DNA from 3 places in the Paenibacillus xylanilyticus genome. Region 1 is predicted to be linked to each of the others. Evidence: riboswitches for the same ligand, from Rfam matches in the RefSeq annotation. Region 1 holds a riboswitch; each other region holds the start of a gene.
The links. A riboswitch is a leader RNA that binds a small molecule or an ion and turns the genes downstream of it on or off. The one in region 1 is predicted to bind cyclic di-AMP.
Positions count from the first base shown of each region.

Region 1 (7,636 bases):
ACATGAAAGGGATTGCATTCGTGGATGAGGTCGCGGCGATCTCGGAAGCATTTAATCATCATCCTTTTATTACGATTGATTATACAACGGTTACGCTGCGTCTCACGTCGTGGGATGAGGGTGGAATTACATCTGTAGATATTAAGGAAGCAGAGCAGTTTAACGAAACGTTTGAGAAAATGAGGACGACATAGCCGGGATCGGTTATCGTTGTGCTGCCAAGAAATGAGGAAGCATACATGTCAGACATGAATCAGAATAAGCCTCTGATCGCGGTTGTAGGCAGTCTCAATATGGACCTCGTGGTGAAGACCGATATCATCCCGGAAGAGGGAGAAACGGTAAGCGGTGAGGAGCTTCACTATCTGGCGGGAGGCAAAGGGGCTAACCAAGCCGTTGCTACTGCACGTCTGGGTGGACAGACTACGATGATTGGAGCAGTGGGTTCAGACGGTTTTGGGGAACGCTTGCTGCACAGTCTGACGGATAGTGGGGCAGATGCCTCGCAGGTTCGTGTATTGGAAGACACTGTAACAGGTACAGCATCGATCTGGCTCTCCAAGGGAGACAACCGGATTATCGTTATTCCTGGAGCGAATGGACAAGTGGTGCCGGAGATGCTGGAAGAGGCGGATACGGTAAAAAGCCTGACTGCAGCCGCAGCAGTGCTGCTGCAGCTTGAGATCCCGCTGCCAGCGGTCACCCGCGCCGCCGAACTGGCGGCAGAAGGCAGCGCACTGGTGGTGCTCAACCCGGCTCCAGCGGTGCCGGATCTGCCCCAGGAGCTCCTGCGGTGCGTCGACGTGGTCACGCCGAACCGCAGCGAGCTTGCCGTGCTTACCGGCCGGGATGATCTCCGGCCGGAAGACGTGGATGCGGCGGTCGCAGAGCTCGCCGCATCGCTCGGGGCCGCTGTCGTCACGACGCTCGGCCCCGAGGGGGCTGTGTACGCGGCAGCGCCAGGCGGCCGCGTACAGGCAGGGCGTGCCGGCGCTTGCCGTGCGCCGGGCTACGCCGTAAGCGCCGTCGATACGACCGGCGCTGGCGATTGTTTCAACGGCGCGCTGGCGGTAGCCCTCGCGCGCGGGGAAGCATTGGACGCGGCAGTAGGCTATGCCATGGGAGCGGCCGCGTTATCCGTAACGAAGCTCGGCGCCCAGTCGGGGATGCCGTATGCACGTGAAGTGGAAGCCTTTTTGGCAGAACACGCAGCCAGAGGCTGAACGATATGACGAAGAGGCCCGTACCATTCCGAGAGGGAAGGCAGGGGCCTCTTTGCTGTGTATCTCATTTCCTTATTTCTTCTCAGCCAGCCACATCGCGATATTGGCAATTTCCTCGTCCTTCAGTTTGTCCTTGAAGGAAGGCATGCCGCCACCTTTACCTTTGACAATGGTAGAGTAGATCTTCTCCACATCATCCTTGCTGCCGATGTTTGCTAGTGCAGGTCCTACGCCACCTTGAAGCTGATCCCCGTGACACGTGATACAATTGGTTTTGACCAGTGCTTCAGCCTGTCCGGCATCCATTGCCACTTCAGGCATGGTTGGTTTCGCTTCTTCAGCCACTTCCTCTTTCCCTGGAAGCGTAAACATTAATACAATAGCCAATGCGCATGCTGCAAAAAATACCCCGCTCATGATCCATTTGTGCATCCGTTATGTCCCCTCCAGAATGAAAGATCATCTAAACTGAAACTGTCCATATCATTATAACGGAACCTGTTAAGACATCATAGCATTTTGTGGTAATTTTTTGAACTAATCACATAAACGGGCATGAATTTCTTTGTCTTACGCGGTTTAAGGGTTAGTTTAAGATTAGCGAGGTCCTTCATAGACCATGCAATAAAAGGGCATCAAACCGCTTGGTGTCTGTCGTTCATACGTATCCTGGGTGACAAATCCAGCCTTGAGATAAACCCGGATAGCTCGCGTATTCCAAGTGAGCACTTCGAGATCGATCTCATGACTAGGGTTCCGCCGAATGGCTTCCTTCACGATCGCAGAGACGAAGGCAGTACCGCGACCTTGTCCACACTGTTCAGGATGCATGCCAAGCCCAATCCGCGTCCCGCCTTCAAGAGGAAAGAATTGAACGAATCCGCAAAGTTGGTCCTGCTCTCCGAGTACAACTGCATATTGCTCTTTTCGAAGCTGCTCATCCCCGAATTCAACCTCCAGCGCCTTCATCTGTTCCCAGGGCAGCCAGGTATAAATGTTATAGGGTGGTTCATATGTCCAGCTGCAGATCAATGCTGCATGTTCTTCTTGCATCGGCACAACGTGAAACGTTACAGAAGATTCATCCACACCACTGCACGCTCCTTTCATTGTGAACAAGCTACTTCTAGTCATACGCTAATGGTTTATAACATATGTCATTTCATATTTAATCCTGATTTTACTCTACAAAAGAGGAGGGCATTTGGCAAGGTTTTGCTCCCTTGAAAAAAAGTGAAACAAAAGTTCCTGGAATTTCGTTTATATTACAGTGGGATGGGTAAAAACATCATAAGGGCACGGACGAAGATGCACAAAAAAACCGCCGGATACATTCCTGCGGAGAATGTACCGGGCGGTTGATTTATGCTTCGTTACAGTATGATGTTGCTCAGCTTGTCCCTAGTCGAGGGCCAGTGACTCATATGCGTCCGTGCTCATAATCCGTTTAGCGCCAACATAGCGGTTGGCCCAGTAGTTCTCACTCAAAGAACTGATGGTAACTCCTTTGGAAGACGAGGAGTGTGCAAACTTACCTTCACCCACGAAAATCCCTACGTGTGAAACCCCTTTACCCGTTGTATTGAAGAATACCAGATCGCCTGGTCTCATTTCCATGCGGGATACCGAGTCACCCATGTCGAATTGGGAGCTGGATTGACGAGCCAAATCGATGCCCAGCTTTTCGAATACATACCGTGTGAATCCAGAGCAGTCAAAGCCGTTAAGCGTTGTTCCACCACTTTTGTATGTAGTTCCCATTGCTGAATCAATTACTTTATCCATTTTTGAATCTGCGAATGCGCTGCCTGCTCCAAGTGATAGTGCGAATGTTAAGCTGAGGACAGCTGCTGTTAATTTCTTTTTGAACAAGAGATATACCCCTTCCAACGCCTGCGAGGTTAGCTTAAGGATTCGGTTGAAGGTCCCCTATGATCCCTCTGTAGCAAGATCAATTCACCCATAACTGGTTCCCCCGCTTCCCAGGTGCCAGGAATTTGGCTATGCTAGTTGTGCACCTGCGAAATCAAGAAATGACGATTTAATTTTAAGTAGTTACAATTCATGAGGTAAAGATTACAAAGTTGTTACTAAAAACTCACTGCGATTATTGTAACAGAGGAGTAAGCCTTTGGCAACGTTTAACAAGAAAATTAGCAAAAAAAACCTCGACCTTTGACGGGGAAAGGTCGGGGTTTACGTTTGTGAAGCGTTAACATTGACATAAGTTTACATGAAGATGGTAACAATTTTTGCACGGTTCATTACACTTTTTAACCTTTGGAGGACTTGGACTGCCACAGACGGAAATGAGCGCATATCTTCCATATATCGAGCAAACATCTGGCGAGCGGATAGGTTTGTTGCAGGATGAGACCGATGAGACCTGTCAGGAACCACGACGCAGATGTGAAAGCACCGAAGATGAGCAGATGAATTCCTCCCAGAACCACTGCGATACCAATGAGAGGAAAGATATGACGCAAGGCGAGCAATAAACCCAAAAATGTACCTTTTACCCCGCCCTGATCCTCGTGAGCTGTAGCGCCAAACTGCATATATAACAAAGCATGATGTATGATCCATCCATATACGATCCATCCGGCTACATATGGAATGCCTGGCAGGAGCAATTGCAGCGAGTGGAATCCATCCAGAAAGATACTATACAGCTTGGGGATCAGCCAGTACGCAGGCAGCAGCAATAATAGCGTTTTAATGAAATGAAGCAGCATCATCGGTTTCCACAGTGCCTTGATCCCACGTACAAAAGGAACACGTTCTTCTGTATGATTGAAGTGTTGTAATGAGTAGAGCAGCCCTGCCTGGATGAGAGGGGTAATTAGCATGCGGAGCAGGAGCATGGCCCCAAGTATCCATAAATAGCGATGCACCTCGGGATGGGTAGACAGATTGAGCTGGCTTTCCATTTTGAATAAAATGGTACTCAGTTCCCCGGCGTCAGGGTCCGGATAGCGCAGCAGCAAGGGAATGACTGCGGATTGCACCATTTTATAGATGAAGTAACCCCACACCAGCTGATAGAGAAATAAAAGTGCCACAATGAACATATGCTGACGGACGAGAAACCAGCCCTCACGTATTTTTGCTTTCACTGTCTCCACCTCACCATGACAGACCTCCGAATATAGCTTCAATAAGTTTGGTTACACTCATGCTCCAGCGGAACTTGGATGGTTCATCCAGACCGGCTTTCAAAAAGTTGTTCATATGACGGTTCTCCAGCACAACGGTATATAACGGATCGGTCATGGCCCAGGATACAGGCGAGCTGTACGTTAACTTGTACGTAATTCGACCGTTACCGCCATCCCATTCCTTGGCGATGATGTGTCCATCCTCAAAAACGATGCGTACGGGTACTTTCTCGTAGTCGCTGCCTTTCTTTACTAAGGTTACCGATGATTCGTACAACGTTTGACCATCTTTCTCAACAGGCTTGACCTGGATATTCTCCACGGAGAAGTCGGCCATCCCGTCCCCATATACGTATTGATTAAAATAATCAGACCAGGATTTACGGGTCACTTGCTCCACGACCTTTTGGAAATCGGCCGAAGTGGGATGTTTGAACCGATACTTTTTGACATAAGTTGAAAGAATGCGTTCCATCGTTTTGGCGCCTACTTGTTGTTCGATGCCCAGCAGCACAAGCTTGCCCCTTGTGTAAACATTGGCTGCGTAATGATTCTGGGAATCAAACTTCCAGGACTCCTGCGTGAGTGAGGCAGGCGAAGTAATTAAGCCGGATTGAACGGGCAGATTCGGAATAAGTCCGTATTCCTGCTCCATCAGTTTGTCTTCTGCGTAAGAGGTGAACCCCTCATCAAGCCAAGCTTCTTCAAATTCATTGCTGGCAACCATACCATAGAAGTACTGATGGCCAATCTCGTGTACAACTGTGCGTTCCAGATCGTAGCCTGGTGTAGCGTCATCCGCGCCGAAGGCTGTAACTAAGGTAGGATACTCCATGCCGCCTGCTCCATTACCTGTTTTTGGGGGAACAACGATAGAGAGCGTGGAATACGGATACGGACCAAACCACTTGCTGTAATTCGAAAGAGCTGCTTTGGCTGCATAGAAGTAACGTTCCTTCAGATCCTGGTGGGCCGGGTCCAGATAGAGCTTGATTCGTACACCTGGCACGTTGGGAGCGGAGAAGGGTTCTTCTGCATAAACAAAGTCAGGTGAGGCTGCCCAGGCGAAGTCGTGTACATCGTCAGCATAGAATTGATAGATCTTTTCGCCATTTTTTATAACAGCCTGCTTCGTAGGAAACCCGGTCGCAGCAACCTTGTATGTGTCCGGTACCCGAATACGCACACTATAGATGCCAAAATCCGCATAAAACTCGGAATTCCCGTGGTACTGATGCAGATTCCAGCCTTCAGCCGTACGCCCTCGCGTGCCTGCAGGCTCGTATACACTGAGTTTGGGGAACCATTGGCCTGCCATAACGAAGTTTTCAGCGGTTCCCATGCGGGCAAAGATTTTGGGCAGCTTGACCTCAAACCGGGTGTGCAGTGTAATGGTTTCCCCGCCCTTGACGGGTTTTGGTAATCTCACTTTTATGAGCGTTTTGTCTTTCATGTTTCCGTCATCCGGCTGTACATACTGCATCCGGTGCAGGAGGGAAAGCCCGTCCTCTGTTTTCATCTCCGTAATATTCATGGAGCCGTAACCGTCCGTTGGCATCACATCACCGCGAAGCTTTCCTCCGGATTCCTTCATAAATGTTGTGTCCGTAGAAGAGAATGCATTGGGGTATAGGTGGAAATAAAGTTCGCTGACTGTTTTTTTACCCGGATGAGTCCAGGTCAGCGTCTGCGTTCCCTCCAAAACATTGCCGTCTACCAGCTTCACATCCATGTGATATTCCACCACGCGGTTGCTGAACACCTCAGCAGTAGGTGTCTGTACACTTTCTGGAGGTGCCGGAGTTTGGACTTTGGCCGGAGGCTTGCCCAATTCCGGGGCGAGCGTTGGCAAGTCGGATGTCGTAGAACGAGTGTGATCCAGAGTGATCCATATGGCTCCGGTAAACACACACAGGGCCAGAATTGCAGTAAGCCAGCTCTTGGCGCGTAGTGGAATCATCGTTAAATACCTCCCGTTGACAAGCATCTACAGCATGTATATGTTTGCAATGGGGCGATTATTAGTTAAAATATTTGTATCAACCCTTGGAGGCTATAACTATGGATCAAAACGAGCAAAACGGCAAAAAACAGATTGCCTTGAATATCGTAAGTGCTAAGAGCAAACATAAAGGTTTCGGTGCAGGCTCCATTGATCTGAACAACCTGTCGCCGGTTATTATTGATAATGGCGAGGCAAAGATTGATATTGGTGCCATGCATGCAAAGAGCAAGGTAGAACGTGGAATCAAGTTTTCGACGAATCGGGAAGATGTACCTAATGGTCGCCAGGTATGGCTGGTTTGGGTAGCTGTGGACCGTACGGAACAGGGACAATTGTACGGCGGAGCAACAGCGTGCGAGATGTGGATCGATACCGAGGCGAAACGAGGGTGGAAGCTGCTGGCTGACCATGTAAACCGGATGGATTATGCAATGAAGCGCCGCTTCATGCTGGATGAGCTTGGACCAGAGGATCGTGCTGCTCTCAAGAAGCTGTTGATTACACACAATGAAGAGTGGTGGAACGCTTCTCCGGATGAACTAAAAGAAGCACTTTCCTGATAAAGCTTTCTGATAAAAGCGTTATAACTGTTCTCTTTAAAAAGAACATGAAAAGCCCCGCAACCGAAATGATCGGTTCGGGGCTTTTGCTTTACTTGACCTCCAGAAAGAACCTGAAGCCGGTCAATCACAGTGACGCAATTAAGTCATTGTTAAGTCATTACTTAGTTACGTCATTCTACCCACCAACGTTTAAAGTCTCTCCACCACGAATGCTTCTCTTCCTGGATTCCATCTTGATTCTGTACCTCACGACTTTCTTCATTCTTTTTCGGATCAGTATTCTCGGTTGCTCCGCTACAGGTTTCTGTCGGTTCTGTGCCGTCAATGAAAACCTCAAGCCGTTTCTCTTCACAGCCATTACCCGCCAGTTTTCCGGACTCGGGATCAATATAGACACTGACCACATGATCGGGAACAGGGAAGATCTTAGGCGGTACACTCGCAAGAGCCTGTTCTGTAAATTGGGCAAACATCGGTGCTGCGCGGCGTCCATCCGACGTGGAGATGGCTTTGCCCTGATCATAACCGACCCATACTGCAGTGGAGAGTTCGGGGGTGAAGCCAACCATCCAGGCATCCGTATTGGTCGTACCGGTTTTGCCTGCTACGGGGCGCTTAATTGTGGTAGCAACCCGGTTCCCTGTACCGCCATTTTCGAACACACTTTCCATTAAACGTGTCAGTACA
Region 1 is NZ_CP044310.1:106,099-113,734, forward strand. Features, by position in the region: gene F4V51_RS00495 (4a-hydroxytetrahydrobiopterin dehydratase) at 1-194, shown strand, start outside; gene rbsK (ribokinase) at 240-1,223, shown strand; gene F4V51_RS00505 (c-type cytochrome) at 1,296-1,655, opposite strand; gene F4V51_RS00510 (GNAT family N-acetyltransferase) at 1,821-2,333, opposite strand; gene F4V51_RS00515 (C40 family peptidase) at 2,625-3,095, opposite strand; cyclic di-AMP (ydaO/yuaA leader) riboswitch at 3,099-3,236, opposite strand; gene F4V51_RS00520 (hypothetical protein) at 3,497-4,339, opposite strand; gene F4V51_RS00525 (M1 family metallopeptidase) at 4,350-6,341, opposite strand; gene F4V51_RS00530 (YwhD family protein) at 6,443-6,946, shown strand; gene F4V51_RS00535 (transglycosylase domain-containing protein) at 7,120-7,636, opposite strand, start outside.

Region 2 (7,636 bases), 1.4 Mb from region 1:
TGAATTTGGGCACAATAATAAAGACATATAATAATGGATACGGAAATTTCAGACCTTTGGCCAGCCGCAGTGCAGCTGTCGAACGTGTATAGTAACGGCCATTTTCGATAAGTACAAACGTATCCATGCTGTCTGTAGACAGATTTCCTTTCTTCAGCAAGTCCTTGGCTACATCGGATTGGAGCGATGCAAAATGATATTTCCCTTCCGGATCACGTTTGATAATCCATTTGGTTAATCCTTGGCAAAAGTGACAAACCCCGTCCACGAGTACAATCGGGTGTCCCTCATGCTCATCCGCTCGAATTGATGTCATAATTGAAGCCTCCTCATTTATGCTGTTAGATTAACTTACCCACTTTTCACCTTCACGTTCGGCTATCCTCCAAATTTATACGACTCAATAGGAATTGAATAGAAAAAGAGCGCAGGCTCTAAAGCCTACGCTCGTATCTGTTTGGGCAATTACTCAGCAATTGCCTTTTCCATCCACTCATCTTCAATCATTTGTTGGTGCAGGTCTCCTGCCCATTGGTCCATGCATTTGCAAATGAAATCTTTGCGGCATACGGGACAAGGCGTTTTCTGCAGACGGCTGATCGCTGTCATCTTCCATTCCGGAGATTTGGAGTAGAATACGCGGCACTGTGTGCCATCTACCAGCTTCATCGTAAATTCATACAATCCGTCATTTTCGTTTTTGCTGGCTACTTGCAATTTTGCAATACGTGGTCTATAAGACATGGATATCACCTGTCAATTCAAATTTGTTTCCTGCATGACTTTTCTCAGTACTAAGTCATATTAAAGAAATTTTAGTTCGATGTCAACTCAGGGAGCACGAACCTCCCAGGTTATTTTGAATTGATTCCATACCCACCAAGTTATGCCACACTATCCGCCGAACAAAATATCCAATATCGTGCCTACCTGCCCCTGCTTTTTGCCTTTCAGTACATCGGGGTCGAATACTTCCACATAACCACAGGAGGAACAGGCTACGAACAAATAATGGTTATGCTGAATATCGAACATTTTGCTAAGACCAGCCCCGGACATGGATACTTCCTTGATGTTGCAATCCGTTCCCCGACATTTCGTACATACAAACCTTCGCTCAATCATCTCTTCAATACTCATTTGCATTCCCCCTTTTTCAGATGCCTGGCATGAAGCAAGAGTATAATTATGTAAAAGAGTACGCGATTAAACCTGCAATCTCCTGCATGTCTTCTGATTTTAAATACAAAACCCTGCCGTTAGCCAGCAGGGCTTGTACCAAACAACAGGTATCCATGATAGCCTGCTTCATTTACCTCTCCCGTTACTTCAGCGGGTTTTTTCGGTTTACACCACGTTCAATACGACATCAATATTCCCGCGAGTCGCTTTGGAATAAGGGCAAAAATCATGAGCTTTGCGAGCCAGATCCTCTGCCTGACTATGATCCACACCCGGCATGCTTACATCCAGCCGCACCGACAACTGGAATCCGTCATCCGCAGGGTCTTTTCCAATGGATACATTACTTGTTACAGTCACATCTTCCAGTTTAACGCCAGCTTTACGTGCCACGTTGGCAAGAGCACTTTCGTAACATGCACCATATCCTGCGGCAAAGAGCTGCTCAGGGTTCGTACCTTCACCGCCGGATCCACCCAGCTCTTTTGGCATTTTCAGATCATGTTTAAGGACTCCATCCGATGAAGTTACCGAACCTGTACGTCCACCTTTGACTGTCGCAGTTGCTGTATATAAAGCTTCCATTAGAATCTCTCCTTTTACACCAATATTTTTGCTGCCTACAATTCAATTTAAACTTCTGGCTCAATTTGAAACGGATTTGGGTTACTTCATCAGCTTCTGCATCTTTGTCTTTTTCATGCATCTGGCTTTCATCAGCATAACGCCACCTATGATATACAGGTAATTTTTTTGAAGTTGGGTAATATACTAAGAGCCTGACTCCACCCGCTTCTCATTTTGTCCATCTACATAAAAGTTGCACTAGACAAAAATTATTGAATGAGTACAATGTAAGTAACAACATATATTTTTAGACATATAAAAGTGAATGACCCAGGTCTTCATCATACGGAGCATCAATACGATTATTATTAAGAAGTCAGGTGAACATTTATGAGTAAAAAAAATCCATTCAGCTCTCCTTCGGCTGAACAATTGGCCGCAGCAGGCATGGCTCCCTCCCTCGGAGAAGCACACAGCTCTATGAAGGTTCCGAAAAACGCTGCCTGGTGGAAAAAATTCCTCGCCTTTGTCGGCCCAGGTTATCTGGTCGCTGTCGGCTATATGGACCCGGGTAACTGGGCAACAGATATTGCCGGGGGTTCCCAGTTCGGTTATACGCTATTATCCGTTATTTTAATCTCTAACCTTATGGCCGTCGTACTGCAGTCACTTGCAGGCAAGCTTGGTATTGTAACTGGACGGGATCTGGCTCAAGCCTGCCGCGAACGGTTCAGTATGCCGGTTGTCATTATGCTCTGGGTCTTGTGTGAATTGGCCATTGCTGCTACAGATTTGGCTGAGGTCATCGGTTCAGCAATCGCACTGAAGCTTCTATTCAACATTCCGATGTTATACGGCGTCATTATTACGGCTGTGGATGTTCTGATTATCCTTTTGCTGCAAAATAAAGGCTTCCGCGCGCTGGAAACACTGGTCATTGTACTGATGGCAACCATCGCCCTCTGCTTCGGGATTGATCTGTTTCTTGCCAAACCGGATATGGGCGGAGTGCTCACCGGCTTTGTTCCAAGTGCCGAGATACTAACGAATCCAGCGATGCTGTATATCGCCATCGGAATCATTGGAGCAACGGTTATGCCGCACAATCTGTACTTGCATTCGTCCATCGTGCAGACCCGGCAGATCGAACAGACAACTCAAGGGAAAAGAGAAGCCATTCGTTACTCCACTATGGATTCAACGATCGCTTTGACCCTGGCCCTGTTTATCAACGCTGCCATACTCATTGTGTCAGCCGCTGTATTTCACAGCGCAGGCATGACACAGGTTGCTGAGATTGCAGATGCTTATCACTTGCTCACACCTCTGCTGGGCACAACCATTGCAAGTATCCTGTTTGGTGTCGCTCTGCTGGCCTCAGGTCAGAACTCTACGCTTACAGGTACACTGTCCGGACAGATTGTTATGGAAGGTTTCCTGAACATTCGGATTCCGGCTTGGCTCCGCCGGCTCGTGACCCGATTAATTGCGATCATCCCTGCCGTTATTGTGACGGCTATCGCCGGCGAACATGGTACGGAAGAGCTGCTGATTTTGAGCCAAGTGATTCTATCCTTGCAGCTGCCTTTTGCCGTTATTCCACTTGTGATGTTTACGAGTGACAAAAAAAGCATGGGCGCATTCGCCAACAAACTGTGGCTCAAAGTCGTCTCTTGGATCATCGCTGCCGTAATTGTGGTTCTGAACGTTTATCTGATTATCCAAACCATCATGCTGTTTTAATCTATATATGCGCTAAAACCGTCTCCCTCTTACTATAGATTTATAAAAAAAGGCTGATCCCTCCTCAAGAATATACTTGAAGGGATCAGCCTTTTAGCTTTGCCGTACACTTGCCTTGTCCTTTATTTAATGACACGAAAGTCATCTTTTTTTAATTTTATCCACTAACCCTCAGAAGGCACAAGCAGTGGAATAAGCTGTTCCAACGCTTCGATGGTCCAGTCTGCACGCTCTTGGCCCTCCAGCTCAGGCTGAAATCGTCCATAGCCCTGCAAAATCCGAATCGTTCGCATCCCCAGCTTCTTGGCAGGAATGATATCGTTATCAATCCGATCCCCAATCATGACTGCTTCCTCGGGTTCACATCCCGCCTGCTTCAAAGCCACAGCATAGAGTTCCGGATCCGGCTTCGATACACCTTCTTCTGCCGAACATGCCAGTACATCCACGTACTTCCGCAGACCGTAGCTCTCCAGGCGCTCAGCTGTCCCTGGACTCTGATTGGCAATAATGCCAATTCGATAATGGTGTGACAATTCCTTCAACACCGCGTCAGCAGAAGCGAAGGGCTTCTCCAGTTCCTTCCGGAACTTCAACTTCTCCTGGATCTTCTCCCTATGACGTTCATCGCTGATCAGCGTTCGAATGGCTACCCTCATGGGCCACTGCTCATAATTTCGGTAACAGGAGGCAAATATCTCTCGCACTTCCTCTATTTTCACCGGATAACCAAGCAAGCAGGCTTCTTTTACAAACTGCCCTATAATATCATCTACCGGCTCCCATTCGTCCACCAGCGTATCTCCTACATCAAAGAACAACCATTTTAACCCCCGTACATCCGGCACGCCTATTCCTCCTTGTTAGCCATGAACGCAATCTCTACATCAGCAATGTACATTAATGCTCAAATAAAAAAGAAGACCCACCATCAAGCATGAGTCTCCTCAGAATTCCGTTTTTCCACAAGTTCAATTATAACAGGCACCTTACACCGGATCAATCGGCAGCTATCACATTAACCATTAAGCAAGAAGCCAACTTCTCCATTAAGAGAATACACAATACGGTCAGCTCCCATCCCGCGGTAAATGCCTTTGGGGTGACTCTGTTCCGTGATCACACATAGTGATTTGGAGGTCCAGGAACGGCAGATCTGCAGGTAGCGGCAGGTCAGGTTCAAACTGTTCTCGAAAATAAAAACGTTGCCTACGCTCGACTGCGGTAGAAACCACTTCTGAGCTTCAGCTGTATTCATGCGAATGACGTTCTCCACTCCGATTCTGCGGAGCTTCCGTTCTTCCCCTGCACTGTTGGTCAGAACGGCAAACGGCATTTTTTTGTACATCAACAGCTTGATAAACTTGCGGCCCGCTTCATTCGGTGCTGTTACTAAAATCATCTCATTATCCATCGTTCGTTCCTCCCTTGGCGTGAAAAGACAACAAAAAAGAAGCGTGGGGGACCAAGGCCTCCCGAACGCTTCTTGAATAACCCATGACAAAAACGCCATGAATATGCGTACGGCTTGTTGCCTCTCCCTTTAACGCTTACGAGGTTAGCTGACGGATTCGGGCGCGAGAGTCGCCCTATTTCCGGCTTGCACCGAAAAATTCACCCCATGGATCAGCTGCAATGACAGCCATTCCGATTGGTTCCCCCGTTTCCCACCCATGAATGAATGGAAACTCAGCGATTAAAACATCGTTCCTGTTTCATATATTGACCAGAGCGATATTATCGTTTGTTTCGTTGTTCATGTTAAGTTTAATTGAATTAGAAATTACGATATGAATCATACACCCGCGACATGTTAGTGTAAAGTACGATCAGATCACCGAATGGACGAATTTAAGGCATTACATATCAATGATATCGCTTACAACCTATCCATTCTCCATCCATCTCTGTGAAGCTCGCTAATTCTCGTCCTTATGAAAAACGGTTGTAATTTTAGATATCTGTAAGTCAACATAGGAATTCAGTCAATTAGTTTTGCATTATCTAATTGTAAGCAATATAATATAACTATAGGAATCATTAACCCATTATACGATATGGAGGCGACTGATCATGTCCGTTTATGACTACAAAGTCAATACCCTTCGGGGCCAGGAAGTCGAGATGTCCGATTATCGCAACAAGGTGCTGCTGATTGTTAATACGGCGAGCAAATGTGGTCTGACCCCGCAATTTGAAGGCTTACAGGAACTCTATAACAAATTCAAAGACCGACAGTTTGAAGTACTGGGCTTCCCAAGTAACCAATTCGCTCAGGAAAAGGGATCTTCCGATGATATTGCAGAGTTCTGCCAGATGAATTACGGTGTAAGCTTCCCTATGTTTGAGAAAATTGATGTCAATGGCTCAAGCGCTCATCCTCTATTCCAGCACCTGACAACAGAGGCACCGGGACTGCTCGGATCCAAAGCCATCAAGTGGAACTTTACCAAATTCCTTGTTGATCAGAACGGACGCGTTGTGAAGCGTTATGCTCCAAAAACAACTCCTGATCAAATTGAGGCTGATATTGAGAAACTTCTGAAATAGATCTACATGGAGAGGCCATCATCAACAGGGAACCAGAGAAAGTCCGGTTCTGTGTGAATGGCCTTTCTTTATGTTGTTCCAAACGCAAAAAAAAGAGGCTTTCCATATTCGGAAAACCTCTTCTTGTCGTACATTATGATGCGGTCGAGAGGACTCGAACCTCCACGGGCATACGCCCACTACCCCCTCAAGATAGCGTGTCTGCCATTCCACCACGACCGCATGTCGTAAATAATCGGCAACAAAATTGATTATACAGGATCACATTATAAAAGTAAAGCACTTTTATTAAAACTACTTTTGCACCTGTGTTTTTCCTCCAAATATCGGTTTTTATCGTCATGATCTTTTAACTGCCGCATACATTAAATTTCAAATCTTTTATACATCTTCATTTTCAATTTGAGCTCTTCATGAGAAAACATATCATATACATAACATTATTTTTATGTGGTTAACTATTTTCAGTCATATAATGTAACATTTAAATATAATTAAAACTTAAAAACAAGAAACCATTGACAGAATACGGATATTTATGTGATTATATATATCATATAATTCGGATTTTAAACATAAAAGCATTCGGAAATCAATATTAATGTTATATAATATAACATTTTACGAACATAGGAGGCGAAAGACCGTGAACCGTGGGAATAAGCTGCTCGATTATGTCAAACTGCTTGATTCCTCCATTCATGTCGGAGGTTTTACCCATTCATTTGGTATGGATGTACACATTGCTGAAGGCAGCATCCGAAATGCCGATGATCTGGAGTCCTTCATGCGCTGCCAGCTGCATCCCAGTATCGTTCGACTTGAGGGCATGGCGATTAAAGGTATCTACAGCGCAACAGATCATAATGACACATGGCGAACAGCACTCATTGACAAGTTGGTTCACGTTCAGCGGACTCCTTCTGATCAAAGGGAGCAAGCTGCTGCCATGGGTAAAAGACTGATCAAGCTGGCCCGGGCTCTCCACCCTTGGATTGAATTCAGCCAGCTCGAACACACCCTTGCCAAATACGAGTCTGTAGGCTGCCTCTCTACTGTTCACGCCTGGATTAACCACTACCTCGATATCCCCGTCGAGGAAGCGGTAATGGGTTACTTGCACTCAGCCATGAATGCATGCATAACCGAAGCTTCCAAAGTTCTCCCCATGCATAACAATACCACCCAGGAACTGCTGGTTCGCCTGGCCGCAGACCTGGAGCATGAATGGAACACCGTTAGCGCCTCCGCTGCGGATGGACCGGCACAGCCAACCTCCATGTCCATGAAATCGCTGTTCCCCAGCTTCCACATGCTTGGCGCAGGGCTGCATGCTTATCGCGCCTAATCTTACCGACTCCAAGCTCCCCTCATATTTCCCCAAACGAAAAAAGCACGCAGCAACCTCCTTGCTGACGTGCTTTTTCTTGTATGTCTATAGAACATCACGTTTTTACGTCATTATTTAATATTAATACACTATTTTTCATTGTTTCTAATTGTTACATGACGTAAATACGTATATAATGTAATGAACAGCTCGCATCTCCCACTATTATACACAGCCGAAGGCGGGTTGAAATACTTCTATGAG
Region 2 is NZ_CP044310.1:1,496,499-1,504,134, reverse strand. Features, by position in the region: gene F4V51_RS06670 (thiol-disulfide oxidoreductase DCC family protein) at 1-316, opposite strand, end outside; gene F4V51_RS06665 (hypothetical protein) at 466-744, opposite strand; gene F4V51_RS06660 (zinc ribbon domain-containing protein) at 895-1,140, opposite strand; gene F4V51_RS06655 (organic hydroperoxide resistance protein) at 1,348-1,767, opposite strand; gene F4V51_RS06650 (Nramp family divalent metal transporter) at 2,197-3,492, shown strand; gene F4V51_RS06645 (HAD family hydrolase) at 3,657-4,340, opposite strand; gene F4V51_RS06640 (hypothetical protein) at 4,511-4,906, opposite strand; cyclic di-AMP (ydaO/yuaA leader) riboswitch at 5,025-5,197, opposite strand; gene F4V51_RS06635 (glutathione peroxidase) at 5,566-6,042, shown strand; tRNA gene F4V51_RS06630 (tRNA-Leu) at 6,182-6,264, opposite strand; gene F4V51_RS06625 (urease accessory protein UreF) at 6,689-7,390, shown strand.
Region 2: another riboswitch for cyclic di-AMP. It lies ahead of F4V51_RS06640 (hypothetical protein); the one in region 1 lies ahead of F4V51_RS00515 (C40 family peptidase).

Region 3 (7,636 bases), 2.6 Mb from region 1:
TTAGTTCTTATTTTCGTACTGCTTCATGAGTGCCGCCAGTTCATCCTCAACGGCCTGATCTTTGCCGAGTTTCTCGAACTCTTCATCCAGTGATTTTCCTTTGGAAGACATTTCGTTGCTCGCTTCAGCCTGTGCTTCCATTTGCATCATTTTCTCTTCCATACGTTTCATGCCAGCACTAGCTGTATCGGAACTGAATCCGTTCAGCGCTTTGTTGATTTCGGTTTGTGCTTTTGCTGCATTATAACGCGCTACCAGCGTTTCGCGCTTATTTTTCATTTGTGTCAATTGCTTGCGCATTTCATCCAGCTTGCCGCGCAGATTGTCTGCAGCAGCCTTATTCTGATCATAGCTTGTTTTATATTCTGCCATTTTTACTTCGGCAGCTTTTTTCTCTTCCAGAGCCCGGCGAGCCAGATCCATGTTCTGTGCACGTGCTGCAGTATGAGCTTGCTCCTCACGTTTCTTCACCAATGCTTCCTGTTCCTCGAACAGCTGCTTGAATTTTTTCTCAATCGCGATTTGTTGTGCTACAGCCTTTTCTGCATCTTCCAGATCTTCCTGCATATCACGGATATATTGATCCGTCATTTTGATTGGATCTTCTGCCTTGTCAATAATGGCATTAATGTTAGACATCGTTAAATCACGCAAACGTTTGAAAATGGACATTATGGTATTCCTCCTAGTCGATATTACATCCTTGTATATAATCATACATACGTGGTAACCTTCATCCCGTTTCAATTTTACCAAAAAAAATCATAAAACACGATTCCGGCTTACCCAAAATCTACTATTTAATATCATTCGCCAGGGTTAAATGGTCTTCGAGCAGCTTCTCCGCCGTCTGTACGATCTCATCGATCTGTACACGTGTAATGGCGTCAAAATGAATCCCCATAATGACGGTTACGGTCACCTTAAGAGAATTTGCGGCCTTACGTGCAAGACGCTCACACAATTCCTGTTCCTTATGCCCTGGAATATGGACTGCCGTCCCCACCACGCGTTCTCTTTCCGGATAAAAGGTCGCCACAGCCCCTATATGAGCTTTCCCACCCGTGACCAAAAATATCTTATCTTCTCCAGCTTCAAAGACCTGCAAACGAACTGATTTCAAATCATACGTACTCATCCTAATCCACCCATCCTTTGTGTGTATATGTAATGGTGGAATTATGAGCTTATCGACTGAATTGGACAATGAAACTTCTCACATTTATGCATAATGAACCATCACCGCGGGCATACCAAAGAGAACGCAATTTGACAAGGGAGGCTATATCATGCGTATTCGCCTCATCGCATTCTCCATGTTGATCCTTATATTTATGAGTGGAAGCTATTTACCTGGACAAGTGCTGGCAAAAACCGATCCAGAGAGCATACCTGCTGCAGAGCCGGATTTATCTGAGGATGAACAGCTGACACTCGGTCAGCTCAGGCAGAAATATGCCGATACGTTCAAAACCAATGGGCCTTCAACCAGACAGGTAGCACTAACTTTTGATGATGTGCCTGATCCGCGCTTCACTCCACAGGTATTGGATATTTTAAAGAAATATAATGTAAAAGCAACCTTTTTTATTGTTGGCAACCGGGCAGAGAAACATCCCGACCTCGTCAGACGAATCGTTAGGGAAGGTCACATTGTTGGGAACCACAGTTACAACCACCCTGAATTCAGCAAGCTGTCTTTGAATGCTTTTCGCAAACAAATTCTACATACCGGCGACATTATTCGTAAACTGACCGGGTATACACCTAAAATGATTCGTCCTCCATACGGGGACATTAATGAGAAACAGCTGCAATGGGCCGCAAGACAGCAATACAGCATCGTCAACTGGAATGTGGATTCGCTGGATTGGAAAGGCCTCAGCAAAGAGGAAGTGAAGCAGAATGTTTTATCTGCAGTCAAGCCAGGCTCCATCATTCTTCAGCATGCGGGCGGAGGCGTGGGCTCCAATCTGTCCGGTACCATCGGAGCACTTCCGGAGATTATAGATGAACTGCGATGCAGGGGCTTCAATCTGGTGACTTTGGACGAAATGCTGCAATTGCCAAAAAGCAAATAATGGTTAGACGAAACAACACAAGTTATGAATTAACCATTTTGCGCGTGTTAATAAAGACAAAGGGTACCCTTATTTCACGTTAATCGTGAATAAAGGCACCCTTTTGCTGGCACTGATACTTATTTCAAGATATAAAGTTCAACATCCTGAAAACCGAATGTGCTCACTGACTTCTGGCTCCCAGGAATGAAAATATCAATTCGTTTTCCTTTGATCGCCCCGCCGATATCCCTGGCAGTAGCCACAAATGCCTGCTTAGGCAGCCCCGGATGGGAGTGACCTGTAACAAGAACCTTCGTACCCAATGGAATCACACTAGGGTCTACGGCAATTGTGCCGAGTTCAAGTGGATTGCCGAAGTAATCAACAGCACCCCATCCACCATTTTCGGAAGCGGCTGCAGAGTACGCTGTTGCTTTCACATCAATGGACTTACTGTAATCAAACGTTTTGCCCCAAGCTTGAACGACTTTATCGTCAGCATTCACATCAAGGCTAGCGGTCGTAATCGTTTTTGCACCCGTAGAGCTCTTCGCTGCTGGAGCAGCTGAGGCCGTGTTTGCTTTTCCAGGAATCGTAATTTTTAAACCACCATAAATGTTGTAAGGCGAAATATCACTGTTTGCTTTAACCAGTGTGTTCAGTCCAACTCCATATTGTTTCGATAAGGTATAGAAGGTATCCCCTTCTTTGGCCACGTGAACAGAATCAGCGTGAGCTGGAACGGCCTGAATGAGCATTGCTGCTGTCAGCAGGGCTGCTGCTGTTTTGGCTATAGTTCTCTTCTTAATCATGGTCTTCCTCCCTCATTGTGCCTGCGAAGTTAGTTGTCGGATTCGGATGGAGGAAACCACCCTATAGGTCTCTGTTACATTCGTCTTGCGTTATGTACCCCTAATTCACCCCAAGCAGCGTGCTTATCAATCTTCCCCTCCACGGTCTGCATCGTTACATCCTCCACACTTCCTCCTCAGGAAGTTTCGGCAGGAACAATATATCACAATTTTGTAACCAGGGACCGTAGTAAATGTTACCAACTGTTTTAAACAACACATAATGCTGCTTAGAAATAAGGATTTTTCTTATTAAAGAGCGATCAAGCAGCTATGGAACGATGACAGAAAAGTTACTTTTACAACAATGGATACTTATCCATGCACAAAAAACAACCCTGCAAACGTGACGTGAGCAAGGTTGTTTGATTTCGTTTTTTGTTCGTTCTTATTCATGCGGTTTACTGACTGGATCATGCTCAAAGGCTATGACAAGACTTTACCGAGGAAGTCACGCGTACGTGGATGCTTAGGCTGACCAAATACTTCATCTGGTGTCCCCTCTTCCACAATGACACCGCCATCCATAAAGATGATGCGATCACCGACTTCACGGGCGAAGCCCATCTCGTGGGTAACGATAACCATAGTCATGCCGCCTTCAGCCAGGCGTTTCATAACGTCGAGCACTTCACCAACCATTTCAGGGTCAAGTGCAGATGTCGGCTCGTCAAACAGCATCACATGCGGCTGCATCGCAAGCGCTCTGGCAATAGCAATCCGCTGCTTCTGTCCACCAGACAGCTGACTCGGATAAGCATCTTTTTTATCCAACAGCCCCACGGTTTTAAGCAAGTCTGCGGCAATCTGCTTGGCTTCCTGTGCAGACTGTTTTTTGACTTTAATCGGGGCAATGGTAATGTTTTGCTCCACAGTTTTATGCGGAAACAGATTAAAGTGCTGGAACACCATCCCCATTTTCTCCCGCGTTGCATTAATGTTGTGTTTGGGATCCGTGATCGATACGCCTTCGAAATTAATCTCACCTGAAGTAGGCTGCTCCAACAGGTTAAGACAGCGCAGGAAGGTACTTTTGCCTGATCCTGAAGGACCAATCACAACAACGACCTCGCCCTTGCCAATTGAGACATCTATGCCTTTTAGTACTTCGTTTTTGTCGTAGGATTTGTGTAATTGTCTAACGTCTATCACTTGCACTCAACTTCCTTTCCAGTCGACCCAGCAGCTTGGACAAAATAAATGTCAATACAAAGTATATGGCTGCTGCAATAAGGAACGGATTCATTCCTTGGTACGTAATGTTTTTGACTACACTTGCCTGATACATGATATCAACCATACCAATGACCGAGATAATGGAAGATTCCTTGATGATCGTTACGAATTCATTACCGATAGCAGGCAGCACAGCTTTGAAGGCCTGTGGCAAAATAATAAATCTCATGGCCGCGGCTCTACCCATCCCAAGCGAACGGGCTGCTTCCAGTTGACCGCGGTCAACGCCTTGAATCCCTGCACGGAAGATCTCTGCAAGGTAAGCACCACTATTGATGGAAAGAGTTAAGATACCCGCCTGAAGAGGCGAGAACGTAATACCAAATGTCAAGGCAAGACCATAATAAATAATCATCAATTGAACCAGCATCGGCGTACCACGAATGACTTCTACATAAGCCGTACCAATCCACCGCAAAATTGCTGTATCATGCATTCGGAACAGGCAAATGATCAAACCAATGATTACCCCGAAGATTACACCAAGTGCAGACAATAAGAGGGTATAACCCACGCCCGTAGCATAGAAGCTTTTGTACTGCCAGAATACTTCAAAAATATTTGGCGATGCGACCTCACGGTCTGCCATCAATTGACTGGCTTCCGTTACCATCTGATCAATTTTATTTTCACTCTTCAATCGTTCAAGCGTACCATTAACGGCATTAAGCAACTCCGTATTGCCTTTGCGAATCCCGATCGCTGCTGCTACTTGCTCTTCGTCCGGAACCGCAGGAGCAAGTCCAATCATATCGTCCAGGTAGCCTGCGGCAACCGTATCTTCTACGATTGCAGCGTTGATCCGCTTCGTCTGAAGTTGAAGCACAATGTCCGAGATTTTATCAAGAGACGTCAGCTTGACTCCAGGAATCTTCTGTCCGATCGTTTCCTGAATCGAACCTTTCTGTGCTCCGATTTTTTCATTTTCCAGTGCAGCCATGGTTGGGTATTTGTCTTTATCCTCATTGCGAACCATGATGACTTGTTTCGATTTATAGTAGGTATCCGAGAAGTCGATACTTTTTTTGCGGTCCTCTGTCGGTGTCATGCCTGAAATAACGATATCCACGCGTCCACTCTGCAAGGCAGGCAGCAGGCCGTCAAAACCCATATCTTCTATGACAAGTTCTACGCCCAGATCGGCAGCAATCTCTTTGGCAATGGCAATATCAAATCCGACAATCTCATCCTTGCCATTAATCACTTTATGGAATTCATATGGTGCAAAGTCGGCACTCGTGCCGAGAACCAATTTTTTACTGTCTGAAGTGCCCGTAGTTCCACTTGCCAGCGCCGAAGGAACGGCAGCCGTCAATAAAACGACAAAGGTCAACAGCATCATGGTGTAACGACTAATCAATTTCAACCCTGTTCTCCCCTTATAATACATTATGTGCTTCCTCATGTTGATGCCTGAGTCATTATAAAGTACAATGCATGATTATGCAATGAGTTTTCAACTTACAAATCCTGACTTGTTTCTGAAAAAACCAAGCAAACATGATATAATGACTAAATTATTTTCATTTTGCACGAAGGAGTTCACGATGACACATACTAAATCACAAATTTTGACGGTTATTGATCAATATGCTTCCCGTTTTAAGGAGATTTCATCATACATTGGTGCTAATCCCGAACTCGGGAACGAGGAATACCTTGCTTCTGCCCGCCTAAAGGAAGAACTGTTATTTCACGGTTTCGAAGTAGAGGCTCCCGTACTTGGACTGGATACAGCTTTTATCGGCACCTACGCTGCTGCCAAAAAAGGTCCAACCATAGCGCTGTTATGCGAATACGATGCACTTCCCGAGATTGGTCACGCTTGCGGCCATCATCTGATCTGTATGATGAGCCTGGGCGCTGCAGTCGGTCTAAAGTCCATTCTGGATGAAGTTGGAGGAACGTTGAAAGTATTCGGCACACCTGCCGAGGAAACTCGTGGCGCCAAAGTTCCAATGGCTGAAGCAGGTCTGTTTGATGATTGTGATGTCGCACTGATGGCCCATCCTTACTATGCTTATGAGAAATCGGGCAGCTCTCTGGCCATTGATGCTGTGCAATTCGAATTCTACGGCAAATCCTCTCACGCCGCGGCCAGTCCGCATGAAGGGATCAATGCTCTCGATGCCGTTATCCAAACCTTTAACGGCATTAATGCATTCCGCCAGCAAGTGAGAAGCACTGTCCGGATCCATGGTGTTATTAATAGCGGTGGTCAGGCTGCCAACATCATCCCCGACTATGCTTCAGCCCAATTCTACGTACGTGCCGCAACCAGAAAAGAGCTTAACATGCTAACGCAGCGTGTCATTCAGATTGCCGAAGGTTCCGCACTCCAAACAGGCTGTCGTCTTGTGACTTCGAATTACGAAACGTCGTATGATGAGATGGTAACCAATGAATCTTTATCTGCAGCGTTTAGTGAAAACCTCATGGAACTCGGTATTCCACAAGACGAGATCGTTAGCGGAAATGATCATGGCTCCATGGATATCGGTAACGTATCCTTACGCTGTCCTGCAATTCATCCTTACATTCGTGTCGTTGATGAGGTTCACACCCTGCACTCCATCGAATTCCGTGATCTGGCATTACAGGAGCGGGCACTCGATGGTATGATCTTGGGTGCAAAGGCAATTGCCGCAACAGCTTATGATGTGCTAACGAAGCCCGAGCTGCTGCAAACGATTCGAACAGAGTTTGAACAGGCTCTACGATAATATAAGTTTTAAGTTTACAGACACAACCAAAGAGGTGTTCTCTACAGATTGGACGGATATCACCCGGTCTACAGAAAACACCTCTTTTCTTTATTTTGCATACGTATATTCAAGCCTAACCTGGAGATGCTTGTGAAATGAAAACGATGAAAACAATGAAAATTTTACTAATTATGTAAACCTTTTATGGTTCATTTGCTGTCTAGCTTGGTTATGTAATGCTATACTCATCTTGATACAGGAGGTGCTGTCATGCTGCTCGAAGCGATGTATCACGTTCCCCGTGACAAGTGGGCCTATGCCTACAACACGTCTACGATTCATCTGCGTGTACGTACGAAGAGAGATGATGTAGACTATGTGACTGCACTGACCGGTGATAAATATGATTGGGACGGAACCTACAGGGAAATCCAACTGGAAAAGGCTGCTTCGGATAGCATGTTCGACTACTGGGAGGCTGCGGTTAAACCCAAATTCAAACGACTCACCTATATTTTTCGAGTCACAGCGGGTCATGAAAATGTATTTCTGGCTGACAATGGAATTCACCGAGATCCCCCTTACCCTACTGGAGGATATTACGAATTCTCGTACATTCATGAGATTGATGTATTTAAGGTTCCCGAATGGGCCAAAGAAGCGGTTTTTTACCAGATCATGACCGAACGGTTCGCCAATGGCAATCCAGACCTTAATCCCGAAGGAACTCATGCCTGGGGAGGTACACCCGAGCTGGATAACTACTTTGGCGGAGACCTGC
Region 3 is NZ_CP044310.1:3,928,484-3,936,119, forward strand. Features, by position in the region: gene F4V51_RS17275 (PspA/IM30 family protein) at 1-672, opposite strand; gene F4V51_RS17280 (prenylated flavin chaperone LpdD) at 797-1,138, opposite strand; gene F4V51_RS17285 (polysaccharide deacetylase family protein) at 1,290-2,081, shown strand; gene F4V51_RS17290 (3D domain-containing protein) at 2,201-2,875, opposite strand; cyclic di-AMP (ydaO/yuaA leader) riboswitch at 2,878-3,077, opposite strand; gene F4V51_RS17295 (amino acid ABC transporter ATP-binding protein) at 3,341-4,066, opposite strand; gene F4V51_RS17300 (ABC transporter substrate-binding protein/permease) at 4,053-5,492, opposite strand; gene F4V51_RS17305 (M20 family metallopeptidase) at 5,698-6,873, shown strand; gene F4V51_RS17310 (alpha-glycosidase) at 7,126-7,636, shown strand, end outside.
Region 3: another riboswitch for cyclic di-AMP. It lies ahead of F4V51_RS17290 (3D domain-containing protein); the one in region 1 lies ahead of F4V51_RS00515 (C40 family peptidase).